Regions from separate parts of the Mesorhizobium sp. M5C.F.Ca.ET.164.01.1.1 genome, predicted to be linked through region 3. Evidence: predicted binding sites of a transcription regulator. Region 3 holds the regulator's gene; each other region holds the start of a gene.

Region 1 (4,147 bases), 260 kb from region 3:
CAACGCATGATGGTGATGAAGGACGGCCGCGTCGTCGAAAGCGGCCTCACCGACCGCGTGCTCGACGATCCGCGCGCGCCCTACACGCAGCTCCTTGTTTCTTCCATTCTGCAGGTGTGATCATGGCAACCCCGCTCGTCGTCTCCGATGTCGCCAAGAGCTTCACCATGCATCTGCGCGACGGCATCAAACTGCCTGTCGTCACCGGCGTGTCGTTCTCGATCAGGGCAGGCGAGTGCGCCGTGCTCGGCGGCCCTTCCGGCGCCGGCAAGAGCTCGATCCTGAAGATGCTCTACGGCAACTATGCGGTCGACGAAGGCCAGATCATCGTCCAGCACGAGGACGGGCTCATCGATCTCGCGACGGCGAGCCCGCGCACCGTGCTTGCCGTGCGCCGGCTCACGATCGGCTATGTCAGCCAGTTCCTGCGCACAGTGCCGCGCGTCTCCGCCCTCGATGTCGTGGCCGAACCGCTGGTCGAGGGCGGCGAGGACCGTGAAGTTGCGCGCGGCAAGGCGCGCGCCTTGCTGGGGCAGCTCAACCTGCCGGAAAAACTCTGGGCACTGCCGCCGGCGACCTTTTCCGGCGGCGAACAGCAGCGCGTCAACATCGCGCGCGGCTTCATCACCGAGCACCCGATCCTGCTGCTCGACGAGCCGACCGCTTCGCTCGATGCCAGGAACCGCGATGTCGTGATTACGCTGATCGCGGCCAAGAAGGCGGCCGGCGTCGCCCTGCTTGGCATCTTCCATGACCACGACGTGCGCGAGGCGGTAGCCGACCGCGTCATCGACGTGACCGCTTTTGCCGCCGGGAAAATCGCCGCATGACCAGGAAACTGTCGGAAACGCCGCTTGTCCACGAGACGGCGGAAGTCGAGAACTCGACGCTCGGCCGCTGGACCGAGATCGCCGATCGCTGCCGAGTTTCCGAGAGCACAATCGGCGACTATTCCTACATGATGCAGGACTGCGGCGTCTGGTGCGCGACGATCGGCAAGTTCGCCAACATCGCCGCCAATGTGCGCATCAACGCCACCAACCACCCGACGTGGCGGCCGACGCTGCACCATTTCACCTATCGCGCCTCGGATTATTGGGACGACGCTCAGCACGAAAGCGAATTCTTCGCCCAGCGCCGCGCCAGACGCGTCACCATCGGCCACGACACCTGGCTTGGCCACGGCTCGACCGTCCTGCCCGGCGTCACCGTGGGCGACGGTGCGGCGGTCGGCGCCGGCGCGGTGGTGTCGAAGGACGTTGCGCCCTACACCATCGTCGGCGGCGTGCCGGCGAAACCAATCCGCGAACGCTTCGACCGCCACACGGCGGAACGTTATCAGGCACTCGCCTGGTGGGATTGGGACCATGCCCGCCTGCGCGCCGCGCTCGACGATTTCCGCGCCCTTTCGGCGGAAGCGTTTCTGGAAAAATACGGCAGCTGAAGGGGGTGAATGGTGAATGGTGACGCTGGCAGCCAGCAGAGGCTGGTGAAGCCCTTTCTATTCACTATTCACTATTCACTATTCACTATTCACTATTCACTATTCACTATTCACTATTCACTATTCACTATTCACTATTCACTATTCACCATTCATGGCTCGCCGCCAAGCCTGTGGGCGGTAACAAAACTGACATCAATCCGACACCGCAGGTTCATGGCGTTGCGCTAGCGATGGTTAACAGACCTTCCAAACGCGACTGGACTGGAACTTGCCTATGTCAGCAACCTCAGCCACGCTCGAAATCCGCGGTGTCACCCGCCGGTTTGGCAAGAACACCGCCGTCAGCAATGTCGACATCTCGATCCCGCACGGCCAGATGGTCGGCATTATCGGCCGCTCGGGCGCCGGCAAGTCGACGCTTTTGCGCATGATCAACCGCCTCATCGATCCCAGCCAAGGATCGATTTTCTTTGACGGCGCCGAAGTTTCCAGCCTGCGCGGTTCGCTGCTCAGGCGCTGGCAGCGCGATTGCGCCATGATCTTTCAGCAATTCAACCTTGTGCCGCGTCTCGACGTGCTGACCAATGTGCTGCTCGGCCGGCTCAATCACCGCTCGACCATTGTCAATCTGCTCGGTCTCTTCTCCCGCGAGGAACGGGCCGAGGCGATCGCGGCGCTCGAACGTCTCGACATTGCCCGCACGGCGCTGCAGCCGGCCGGCACCTTGTCCGGCGGCCAGCAGCAGCGCGTCGCGATCGCCCGCGCCATGATGCAGCAGCCGAAAGTCATCCTTGCCGACGAGCCGATCGCCTCGCTCGACCCCCTCAACGCTAAGGTGGTGATGGATTCGCTGCAGGACATCAATCTGCGCGAGGGCCTCACAGTCGTCACCAATCTGCACACGCTGGATACCGCGCGCACCTATTGCAACCGCATCATCGGCATGGCCGCCGGCAAGGTCGTGTTCGACGGCCCCCCCGAAGATCTCAACCGTGAGGCGGTGCGCATGGTCTACGGTGCCGACAGCAATGGCGGTGAAATCTCCGAGGCCATCACCTCGACCAGCGTCACCATCAAGCAAAAAATCGCCGCATCCGCAGTACCGCTCGAGCCCGCATTTCCTGGCTACTAATTCCATGATCCCGACAAGTGGATACCGGTATCCAGAAAAGATCATGGACAAACAAAAGAGCGCCTGGATCGCCAGCCCGCGTCAAGGGCGCTGTCAAAATTCGAACGCTGCCGGCGCGATGCCGGAACCAACAGGAGAGATGCGAAATGTTTAGAATGATGTTTTTCGGTGCTGTTTCGGTCATCGCCATGGCGATGGGCGCGGTTCAGGCACAGGACCTGAAGGAATTCCGCGTCGGCATTCTGGGCGGCGAGAACGAAGCCGACCGTCTGCGCAACTACCAGTGCTTCTCCGATCACATCAAGGACGTCCTCGGTGTCGAGAAAGTTTCGCTGTTCCCGGCCGCCGATTACGACGGCGTCATCCAGGGCCTGCTTGGCGGCACGCTTGACTTTGCCGAACTGGGCGCTTCCGGCTACGCCAAGATCTATCTTGAAAACAAGGACGCGGTTCAGCCGATCCTGACGACGGTTCAGACCGACGGTTCGACCGGCTACCATTCGGTCATGGTTGCCCGTGCTGATTCCGGCATCAAGACGCTCGCCGACATGAAGGGCAAGAAACTCGGTTTCGCCGATCCCGATTCGACTTCTGGTTACCTGATCCCGGTCACCTCACTGCCCAAGGACATCGGCATGGATGTGAAGAGCTACTTCGCGTCGACCGGTTTCGGCGGCGGCCACGAACAGCTCGTCCTTGAAGTTCTGAAAGGCACGTTCGATGCCGGCACAACCTGGGCCTCCGGCGTCGGCGAGTTTAACGACGGCTACAGCTCGGGCAATCTTCGCAAGATGGTCGACAAGGGCGTGCTCAAGATGGACGACCTTGTCGAATTGTGGCAGTCGCCGCTGATTCCGAATGGCCCGCTGGTCGTGCGTACGTCGATCGACGCCGGCGCCAAGCAGAAGATCACCGATTTCCTGACCAAGCTTCCGGAAACCGACCCGGCCTGTTTCTCGGCGATACAAGGCGGCGATTACAAGGGCTATTCGCCGGTCACCCCGGAATTCTATCAGCCGATCATCGACGCCCGTAAGGCGAAGATCGGCTCGTAATCAAACTGCCACAACGCCGCCGGGGCCATGCCGCCGGCGGCGTTGCTGCATCAGGGGCCGGGGATCTATCAATGAGCGCGACCGACGTATACCGAGCGCCTGCGCTCTCACCGGAGGGAGCCACAGTCGAGCGGCACTGGCGCGACCTCGCCGCCCGCCGGCGCCTTTACACGATCGGAGGCCTGGTTTTCCTGTTTCTTGCACTCTCTGGCTCGCTCTGGTTCGCCAACGAAACCAACGCCGGAAAGTTTTTCGACCGCCTTCCTTACGTCGCCGACTTTTTCGCCGAGTTGAAGCCGCGCGACTGGTTCGACCCGGTGCGCGCGCTGTTCGACCTGCCGTCCCCCTATGACGATGGCAGCCTCAAATTCGACTACCCCGAAGGCCGGGTCTACCTGACCCAGAGCATCTACATTCCGGAGTATTTCCACCGGATGATCGAGACGCTGAACATAGCTCTGTTTTCAACGCTGGTGGGCGCCACATTCGGTTTCCTGCTCTGCTTCCTCGCTG
Region 2 (4,147 bases), on a different contig from region 3:
GCGAGCCTTTCCGGAGAGCGCAGCTTCAGGAACAGGTTGCGCGCGACCGCCACCGGCCCGGAAGCGTGCCAGGCGAGACGGTTGACGGCACCGCGGCGGGCGACCTTGCCGATGCGCGGGCGCCGCACCTTTTCCCAGGCGGTAAGGGCGCTCCAGGGGTCGGCAGGCGAGGCGGCGACAAAACCGGCAAGGGTTGCGGCATCCTCGATCGCCATCGCCGCGCCTTGCGCCGCAAACGGCGTCATCGCATGCGCCGCGTCGCCGATCAGCGCGATGCCGGCGGGCGTTGTCCAAGGCTGTGCCGGGTCGACCGTATGGATCGGCCATGCGGTCCATGGGCCGGCATCCTCGGCAAGCCGGGCCAGTGCTGCCGCCGTGCCACGCATGGCGCCGACGAGGATGTTGGGGTCGGCGTGGCCCGACCAGCCCTCGGCGATGATCTCGCCCGTGGTGAAGGCGGCCAGGTTGAACGCCGTGCCGTTGCTGACCGGATAGGCGACGAGGTGAAAACCGGGATGCAGGAAGGCGGTCACGCAATTGGCGGCGCCGACCGCCGCAAGCGCTTCTCCCGCGACACTGTCTGCACTGATCGTAGCGCGCCAGGCAAGCTCGCCCGAAAACCGGCTTTTGGCCGCAAACCCGCCAAAAGCACGGATGGCCGACCAAACGCCGTCGGCGCCGATCAGCAGAAAGCCGTCGGCTTCGACCGCCTTGCCGGCAATCTCGACTGTTGCCGTGGTATGGCGCGGTCCTGCGGCGACGCCGCCGACGCGCGCGCCGGTGACGAGACTGATGTCCGGCTGTTCGGCAAGGCGCGCCATCAGCGCGTCTTGCAGATCGGCCCGATGAGCGACGAGATAGGGCGCGTGCCAGCGCCTTTCGGCTGCTTCGCCAAGCGGCACCCGCGCCAGCTCGCGCAGTGTGGCGGCGTCCTTGAGCACGACCGCCTCCGGCCGCACCGCCGCCGGCAAGAGCCGGTCGAGCACGCGGAGCTGGCGAAGGATGCGCGTTGCGTTGGGTGAGAGCTGGATGCCGGCGCCGGCCGCTTCGAGGCGCGGCGCCTGTTCGAACAGCCGCACCAGATAGCCGCGCTCGGAAAATGCCAGCGCCGCAGTCAGTCCGGCGACGCCGGCGCCGGCGATAACGACCTGCCGGGACCGGGTGTCGTCCATGGGGATGACGTGCGCGTCAGGCGGCCTGGTCGATATAGAGGCATCCCGCAGGCTGCGTTTCCGTCGCCTTCAGCTTTGGCGAATAGCGAAAAAGCGTCGAGCAATAGGGGCAGACCTTTTCATTGTCGTCGCCCATGTCGAGAAACACATGCGGATGGTCGAAAGGCGGGTTGGCGCCGGTGCACATGAATTCCTTGACGCCGATGTCGATCGCCGCATAGCCCGCATCGTTCTGGAAATGGGGAATGGAACCGCTTGCCATCGTCGTCTCCTGCATTTGCCGCATGACCCCGGATCATGCGCGCAATCAAAATTCCACCGCGCCCTTTGCGCGTCCAAGGGCGCGCCGCGCTGTAGCCTGGATTGCATCTGGATCATAAGCTGTCTCTTTGCAAGATCGATGAAATCAAACTGTCGTAAAAGCCTGTCACAGGATAAGCTAAGCCGGTTAAGGCATGGTCCGAAAACCGAATTCGGTTTCGCTGGGGATCATGCGTAGCTAAGAGTGATAGAGCGTCCTTTGCGCGTCCGCAAAGACGCGCGACGCTGTGGCCAGCGGGTGCGAAACGAGCAGGAACCATGAACGAACTAAAGCCGGTGCAGAGCGAATTCACCACTGTCGAGGTGGCGAGCCCCGAGGGCGGCAACCCGGACCGTTTCGTCAACCGCGAGTTTTCCTGGCTGCAATTCAACCGCCGCGTCCTCGAGGAATCGCTTAACGCCAATCATCCGCTGCTCGAACGTGTCCGCTTCCTGTCGATTTCGGCCGCCAATCTCGACGAGTTCTTCATGGTCCGTGTCGCCGGTCTCGCCGGCCAGGTTCGTGAAGGCATCAAGCTGAAGAGCCCGGACGGCCGCACCCCCGAACAACAGCTGGAACAATTGCTGCGCGAGGTCGAGCGCCTGCAGGAAGACCAGCAGAAAAGCCTTTCCGCGCTGATGCTGCTGCTCGACAAGGAAGGAATCGAGAGCATCAGCCGCGATGGGCTGACCAAGGACGAGAAAACCTGGCTCGAGGATCATTTCCAGGAGCAGGTATTTCCGGTGCTCACACCGCTGTCAATCGACCCGGCGCATCCATTCCCGTTCATTCCCAATCTCGGCTTCTCGATGGCCCTGCAATTGCGCCATCGCAGGAATGGCGAGGAGATGAGCGCGCTGTTGCGTCTGCCGGTGGCGCTGAAGCGCTTCATCCGCTTGCCCGACCGCAAGCATCATGTCCGCTTCATTACGCTGGAAGAAGCGGTCGGCCTCTATATCGGCAAGCTGTTCCCCGGCTACGAAGTCAAGGGCTCCGGCACGTTCCGCATCATCCGCGACAGTGACATCGAGGTCGAGGAGGAGTCGGAGGATCTCGTGCGCCTGTTCGAGACGGCGCTGAAGCGCCGCCGCCGCGGCTCGGTCATCCGCATCGAATTCGACAAGCTGATGCCGGCCGAACTGCGCGAGTTCGTCGCCGGCGAGCTTGGCGTCTCGTCGAGCCGCATCAGCGTGCTCACCGGCCCGCTGGCGCTCAGCCAGATTTCCGAGATCGTCGCCATCGCCCGCGACGATCTCAAATTCACGCCCTATAATCCGCGCTTTCCCGAGCGCATCCGCGAGCACGGCGGCGACTGTTTCGCTGCCATCCGCGAGAAGGACATCATCGTTCATCACCCCTACGAATCGTTCGACGTGGTGGTGCAGTTCCTGCGCCAGGCGATGGCCGACCCGGAAGTCGTGGCAATCAAGCAGACGCTCTATCGCACCTCGAACGACAGCCCGATCGTGCGCGCCTTGGTCGACGCGGCGGAGGCTGGCAAGTCGGTGACGGCGCTGGTCGAGCTCAAGGCGCGTTTCGACGAGGAAGCCAACATCCGCTGGGCGCGCGACCTCGAGCGCGCCGGCGTTCAGGTCGTGTTCGGCTTCCTCGAACTGAAGACCCATGCGAAAATGTCGCTGGTGGTGCGGCGCGAGGACGGCAAGCTACGCAATTACGTGCATCTCGGCACCGGCAACTACCACCCGGTCACCGCGCGCATCTACACCGACCTGTCCTTCTTCACCACCGCTTCGACGATCGCCCGCGATGTCGCCCAGCTGTTCAATTTCATCACCGGCTACGCCGAGCCGACCGAGGAGATGCGGCTGGCCATCTCGCCGTTCACGCTGCGCAAGCGCATCCTCAAGCACATTTCGGAGGAGATTGCCCATGCGCTGGAGGGCAGGCCGGCCCGCATCTGGATGAAGATGAATTCGCTGGTCGACCCGATCATCATCGACGCGCTTTATGACGCCAGCCGCGCCGGCGTCGAGATCGATCTCGTCGTGCGCGGCATCTGCTGCCTGAGGCCCCAGGTGCCGGGCCTGTCGGAAAACATAAGGGTCAAGTCGATCGTCGGCCGCTTCCTCGAACACAGCCGCATCTATTGTTTCGGCAACGGCCATGGACTGCCCTCGGACGGGGCGGTCGTCTACATCTCGTCGGCCGATTTGATGCCGCGCAATCTCGACCGCCGCGTCGAAACCATGGTGCCGATCACCAATCCAACGGTGCATGAACAAGTCCTCGGCCAGATCATGCTGGGCAACATCATGGACAACCAGCAAAGTTTCGACGTATTGGCTGACGGAACCTCCCGGCGCGCCACGCTTGAGGAGGGCGAGGAACCGTTCAACGCGCAGGAATATTTCATGACCAATCCGAGCCTTTCCGGACGCGGCGATGCGCTGAAATCGCATGCGCCCAAGCGCATCGCGCAGTTCAAGCGCCGCAAGAAAAACGCCGCAGCGACCGGCTGATGATTTCAACGTCCCAGGGCCGGCTTCAGGACCGCCGACCGCTGTCCATCATCGACATCGGGTCGAACTCGATCCGTCTTGTCGTCTATGAGGGGCTGGCGCGCTCGCCGACCATGCTGTTCAACGAAAAGATGCTGGCCGGCCTCGGTCGCGGCATCGTCTCGACCGGAAAGCTCGATCCCGAGGCGGTGACC
Region 3 (4,147 bases):
TCGTTACGCTCGCCATCGCCTTCCCGATCGGGGTTTCGGCGGCGATCTATCTTGAGGAATTTGCCCCCAAGAACCGGCTGACGACGATCATCGAAGTGAATATCAACAATCTGGCGGCGGTGCCTTCGATCGTCTTCGGCCTGCTTGGACTTGCCGTATTCCTGAATTTCTTCGGCATGCCGCGCTCAGCCCCGGTGGTCGGCGGCATGGTGCTGGCGCTGATGACCCTGCCGATCATCATTATCGCCTCGCGCGCTTCGCTGCGCGCCGTGCCGCCGTCGATCCGCGAGGCGGCGCTCGGCATCGGAGCGTCCAAGGTCCAGACCGTATTCCATCACGTCCTGCCGCTGGCGATGCCGGGCATCATGACCGGCACCATTCTCGGAATGGCGCATGCGCTGGGCGAAACCGCGCCGTTGCTGATGATCGGCATGGTCGCCTTCATCGTCGACATTCCCGGCGGCTTTACCGATCCCGCGACGATCCTGCCGGTGCAGATATTCATGTGGGCGGATTTCCCGGAAGCTGGATTCCAGCAGAAGACTTCGGCGGCGATTTTGATTTTGCTGCTGTTTTTGGTCATCATGAACGCCATTGCGGTGATACTGCGCAGGCGCTTCGAGCGGCGCTGGTAAGGAGCAGAGGATATGAACATCATGACGGAAGCCGGCGTCGAACAGAAACTGAGCAGCGCAACCAATGCCCCTTCGATCAAGATGAAGGGCGAAAAGGTCTCTGTTCATTACGGCGAGAAGCGAGCTCTGTTCGACGTGGACCTCGATGTCCGCGAGAACCAGGTGACGGCGTTGATCGGCCCATCGGGCTGTGGCAAGTCGACCTTCCTGCGTTGCCTGAACCGAATGAACGACACGATCGATATCGCGCGGGTGAGCGGCAAGATCACGCTCGACGGCGAGGATGTTTACGACCCGAAAATCGATGTCGTCGAGCTACGAGCTCGCGTCGGCATGGTTTTCCAGAAACCGAACCCGTTTCCGAAGTCGATCTATGAAAACGTCGCCTACGGTCCGCGCATTCACGGCCTGGCCAGGAGCAAGTCCGAGTTGGACGGCATCGTCGAATCGAGCCTGAAGAAGGCCGGTCTGTTCAACGAGGTCAAGGATCGCCTGCTCGAGTCGGGCACCGGTCTCTCCGGCGGACAGCAGCAGCGCCTGTGCATCGCGCGCGCTATCGCCGTGTCGCCGGAAGTGATTCTGATGGACGAGCCCTGTTCGGCGCTCGATCCGATCGCCACCGCCCGCGTCGAGGAACTGATCGACGAACTGCGCCAGAACTACACGATCGTCATCGTCACCCACTCGATGCAGCAGGCAGCGCGCGTGTCGCAACGCACGGCGATGTTCCATCTCGGCTATCTGGTCGAGGAGGGCGCGACCGACAAGATGTTCACCAATCCCGACGACAAGCGCACCCAGGACTACATCACCGGCCGATTCGGCTGAGCGGTCCGGCGGCGAATTTCGAACACGAGGACAGGATCATGGGTGAACACACCGTCGCATCTTTCGACGAGGAACTGGAGCACATCGACAGGCTGATCCGCGACATGGACGAGCTCGCCGCCGCGATGGTCGCAGCCTCGATCCGCGCGTTGCTTGCGTCAGACAATGCGATGGCGCAGCGTGTTGTCTCGGACGACGCCATCATGGATGCGCGGCAGCGCGAACTCGACGATAGCGCGATCACCCTGATCGCCAAGCGGCAGCCGATGGCACAAGATCTGCGCGCCGTGGTTGGCGCAATCCGCATGGCCGGCGATCTCGAGCGCATCGGCGACCTGGCCAAGAACATAGCCAAGCGGGTCAGCGCAGTCGGGCAGAGCGCCACGCCGCGCAATCTCTCGCACGGCATCGACGCGATGGCGGATCTCGTTCTCGAGCAGCTCCGCGGCGTGGTCGAGCACTATGTGTCGCGCAATGCCGGCGCGTTGAAAGAACTGCGCGCCGACGACCAGAAGATCGACGTGAAATACACGGCGGTTTTTCGCGAACTCCTGACCTACATGATGGAGGATCCGCGCAACATCACCGCCTGCACGCATCTGCTGTTCTGCGCCAAGAATCTCGAGCGTATCGGCGATCATGTCACCAACATCGCCGAAAACGCCTACTTTGTCGTGACCGGGCAGCAATTGCCGGCGGATCGCCCGAAGCTCGACGAAACGACGATGTCGGCGCCGGCGACATGACAGGAGTGACCGGCCGATGATCGCGCCGCGCATCATGGTGGTGGAGGATGAAGAGCCGCTGGGCGTCCTCCTCCGCTACAATCTGGAATCCGAAGGCTATCAGGTCGAGGTGGTGACGCGCGGCGACGAGGCCGAAATCCGGCTGCAGGAAAACGTGCCCGATCTGCTGGTGCTCGACTGGATGGTGCCGGCGGTTTCGGGCATCGAGCTTTGCCGGCGCCTTCGGGTGCGTCCCGAAACCGAGCGGCTGCCGATCATCATGCTGACCGCGCGCGGCGAGGAGAGCGACCGGGTGCGCGGCCTTTCCACCGGAGCCGACGACTATCTGGTCAAGCCGTTCTCGACACCGGAATTCATGGCCAGGGTCAAGGCGCTGCTGCGCCGCGCCAAGCCGGAAGTACTGTCCAGCGTGCTGAAGGTCGGCGACATCATGCTCGATCGCGAATCGCACAGGGTCTATCGCAAGAAGAGCGAGATCCGGCTCGGGCCGACCGAATTCCGGCTGCTCGAATTCATGATGCGGCACCCGGGTCGGGTCTTCTCGCGCAGCCAGTTGCTCGACAATGTCTGGGGCGAGACGATCTACATCGACGAGCGCACGGTGGACGTCCATGTCGGCCGGTTGCGCAAGGCGGTCAACAATGGTCGCATGCCCGATGTCATCCGCACCATCCGCGGCGCGGGCTATGCGATCAGGGAAGACTAGGGATGTGCTGATACGGGTGATTCCGGCCTGCGAACGGCGGCTTCCTGCGCTTCCGGTGCTCACGTACCCGAAATTACGCTCCGCTCCGGTTCTCGGAACCCCCATTCTCGACTCGGCCTGACCTGAATCTCAACACACCCCAAGTCGCGATCCGGGGATCCCTGCCTTCGAATTCAAGCCACGTTCTTTCCGACCGAGCCGGCTCGTGCCTGGATGCTCGGCGCGAAGATCTCCTGGTCGACGAAGCTCAGCGCCCGCATGGCGCAGCCTTCTCGGATCAGCGGCAGTTCGTTCGGCTCGGTGTCGAAGGAAATCGAACCCGAATGCTGGCCGCCGGCGGTCTGGGCGATGGCCTCGCGCAGGGCCGGCTCAATCAGGTCGAAGGCGGCAGCGCTGGCACCGACCATGGCGACCGGCGCCGGATCGATCAGCGCGAACAGGCTGCCGAGCCCGAAGCCGAGCGCTTCGCCGGCCTTGCGGTAGGCTTCGCGCTCCGGTCCGTCCGTCTCGCGCGCCCGGGCCGCCAGTGCCCGCATCTCGGCGTCGCTGACATCGGCGACCGGCTCGGCGTTTTCGCTCAATTGCCTTGCGTTGCGCCAGATAGCGTAGTTGCCGGCATAAGCCTCGACGCAACCGCGCCGCCCGCAGCGGCAAAGCGCGCCGCCCGGCCGATGAATCATGTGGCCGAATTCGCCGCCTGAGGAATGGGTGCCGGTGAACAGCTCGCCTTTCAGCACCAGCCCCATACCGATGCCATGCGAGAGCAGGATGGCGATGAAATCGTCGCGGTAGCGATCCGGGTCGCGCCAGCGCAGCGCCACGGCCATCATGTTGCAGTCGTTCTCCATGATGGCCGGAATGTCGAACTCGCGTTCCAGAATGTCGGCGAAGGCGATGTTCGTCTGCGGCGTGATCGGCGACCATAACATGGCGCGCGCATGGGAATCGGTAATACCCTGGATCGCCAGCGCGATGCGGGCGACGCTTTGGACGTCGAGGTCGGGGTCTTCGAGCCGGCGCCGGACGATGGCGACACATTCGTCGATCAGCTCGTCGCGCGACATGGTCAGCGTGTCCAGCCGGCGCTGTTCCTCGGCGACCACTTGTCCGGCATAGTCGATGACAGCGATCGACAGGAAATTCAGCGACAATACGACAGCCAATACCGCAGCGGCTTCCGGATTGAGGCTGAGGCCAACCTGCGGCCGGCCACGTTTCAGCGAGACGGTCTC

The links. The regulator PhoB, encoded in region 3, activates phosphate uptake and scavenging genes when phosphate is short. The targets are predictions, from matches to a motif close to TGTCATNNANCTGTCAT.
Region 1: phnC (phosphonate ABC transporter ATP-binding protein) is a predicted target of PhoB. The motif match lies at 1,635-1,651, and genes of this name have one in related genera.
Region 2: EN807_RS20715 (RNA degradosome polyphosphate kinase) is a predicted target of PhoB. The motif match lies at 1,574-1,590, and genes of this name have one in related genera.

The regions. Positions count from the first base shown of each region.
Region 1 covers NZ_SRTG01000001.1:1,783,931-1,788,077, reverse strand. Annotated here, with positions in the region: gene phnK (phosphonate C-P lyase system protein PhnK) at 1-120, shown strand, start outside; gene phnL (phosphonate C-P lyase system protein PhnL) at 123-830, shown strand; gene EN807_RS08795 (DapH/DapD/GlmU-related protein) at 827-1,444, shown strand; gene phnC (phosphonate ABC transporter ATP-binding protein) at 1,722-2,579, shown strand; gene phnD (phosphonate ABC transporter substrate-binding protein) at 2,726-3,634, shown strand; gene phnE (phosphonate ABC transporter, permease protein PhnE) at 3,706-4,147, shown strand, end outside.
Region 2 covers NZ_SRTG01000002.1:825,824-829,970, forward strand. Annotated here, with positions in the region: gene EN807_RS20705 (FAD-dependent monooxygenase) at 1-1,172, opposite strand, end outside; gene EN807_RS20710 (zinc-finger domain-containing protein) at 1,189-1,434, opposite strand; gene EN807_RS20715 (RNA degradosome polyphosphate kinase) at 1,752-3,953, shown strand; gene ppx (exopolyphosphatase) at 3,953-4,147, shown strand, end outside.
Region 3 covers NZ_SRTG01000001.1:1,526,317-1,530,463, forward strand. Annotated here, with positions in the region: gene pstA (phosphate ABC transporter permease PstA) at 1-635, shown strand, start outside; gene pstB (phosphate ABC transporter ATP-binding protein PstB) at 648-1,463, shown strand; gene phoU (phosphate signaling complex protein PhoU) at 1,502-2,209, shown strand; gene phoB (phosphate regulon transcriptional regulator PhoB) at 2,226-2,915, shown strand; gene EN807_RS07445 (ROK family protein) at 3,089-4,147, opposite strand, start outside.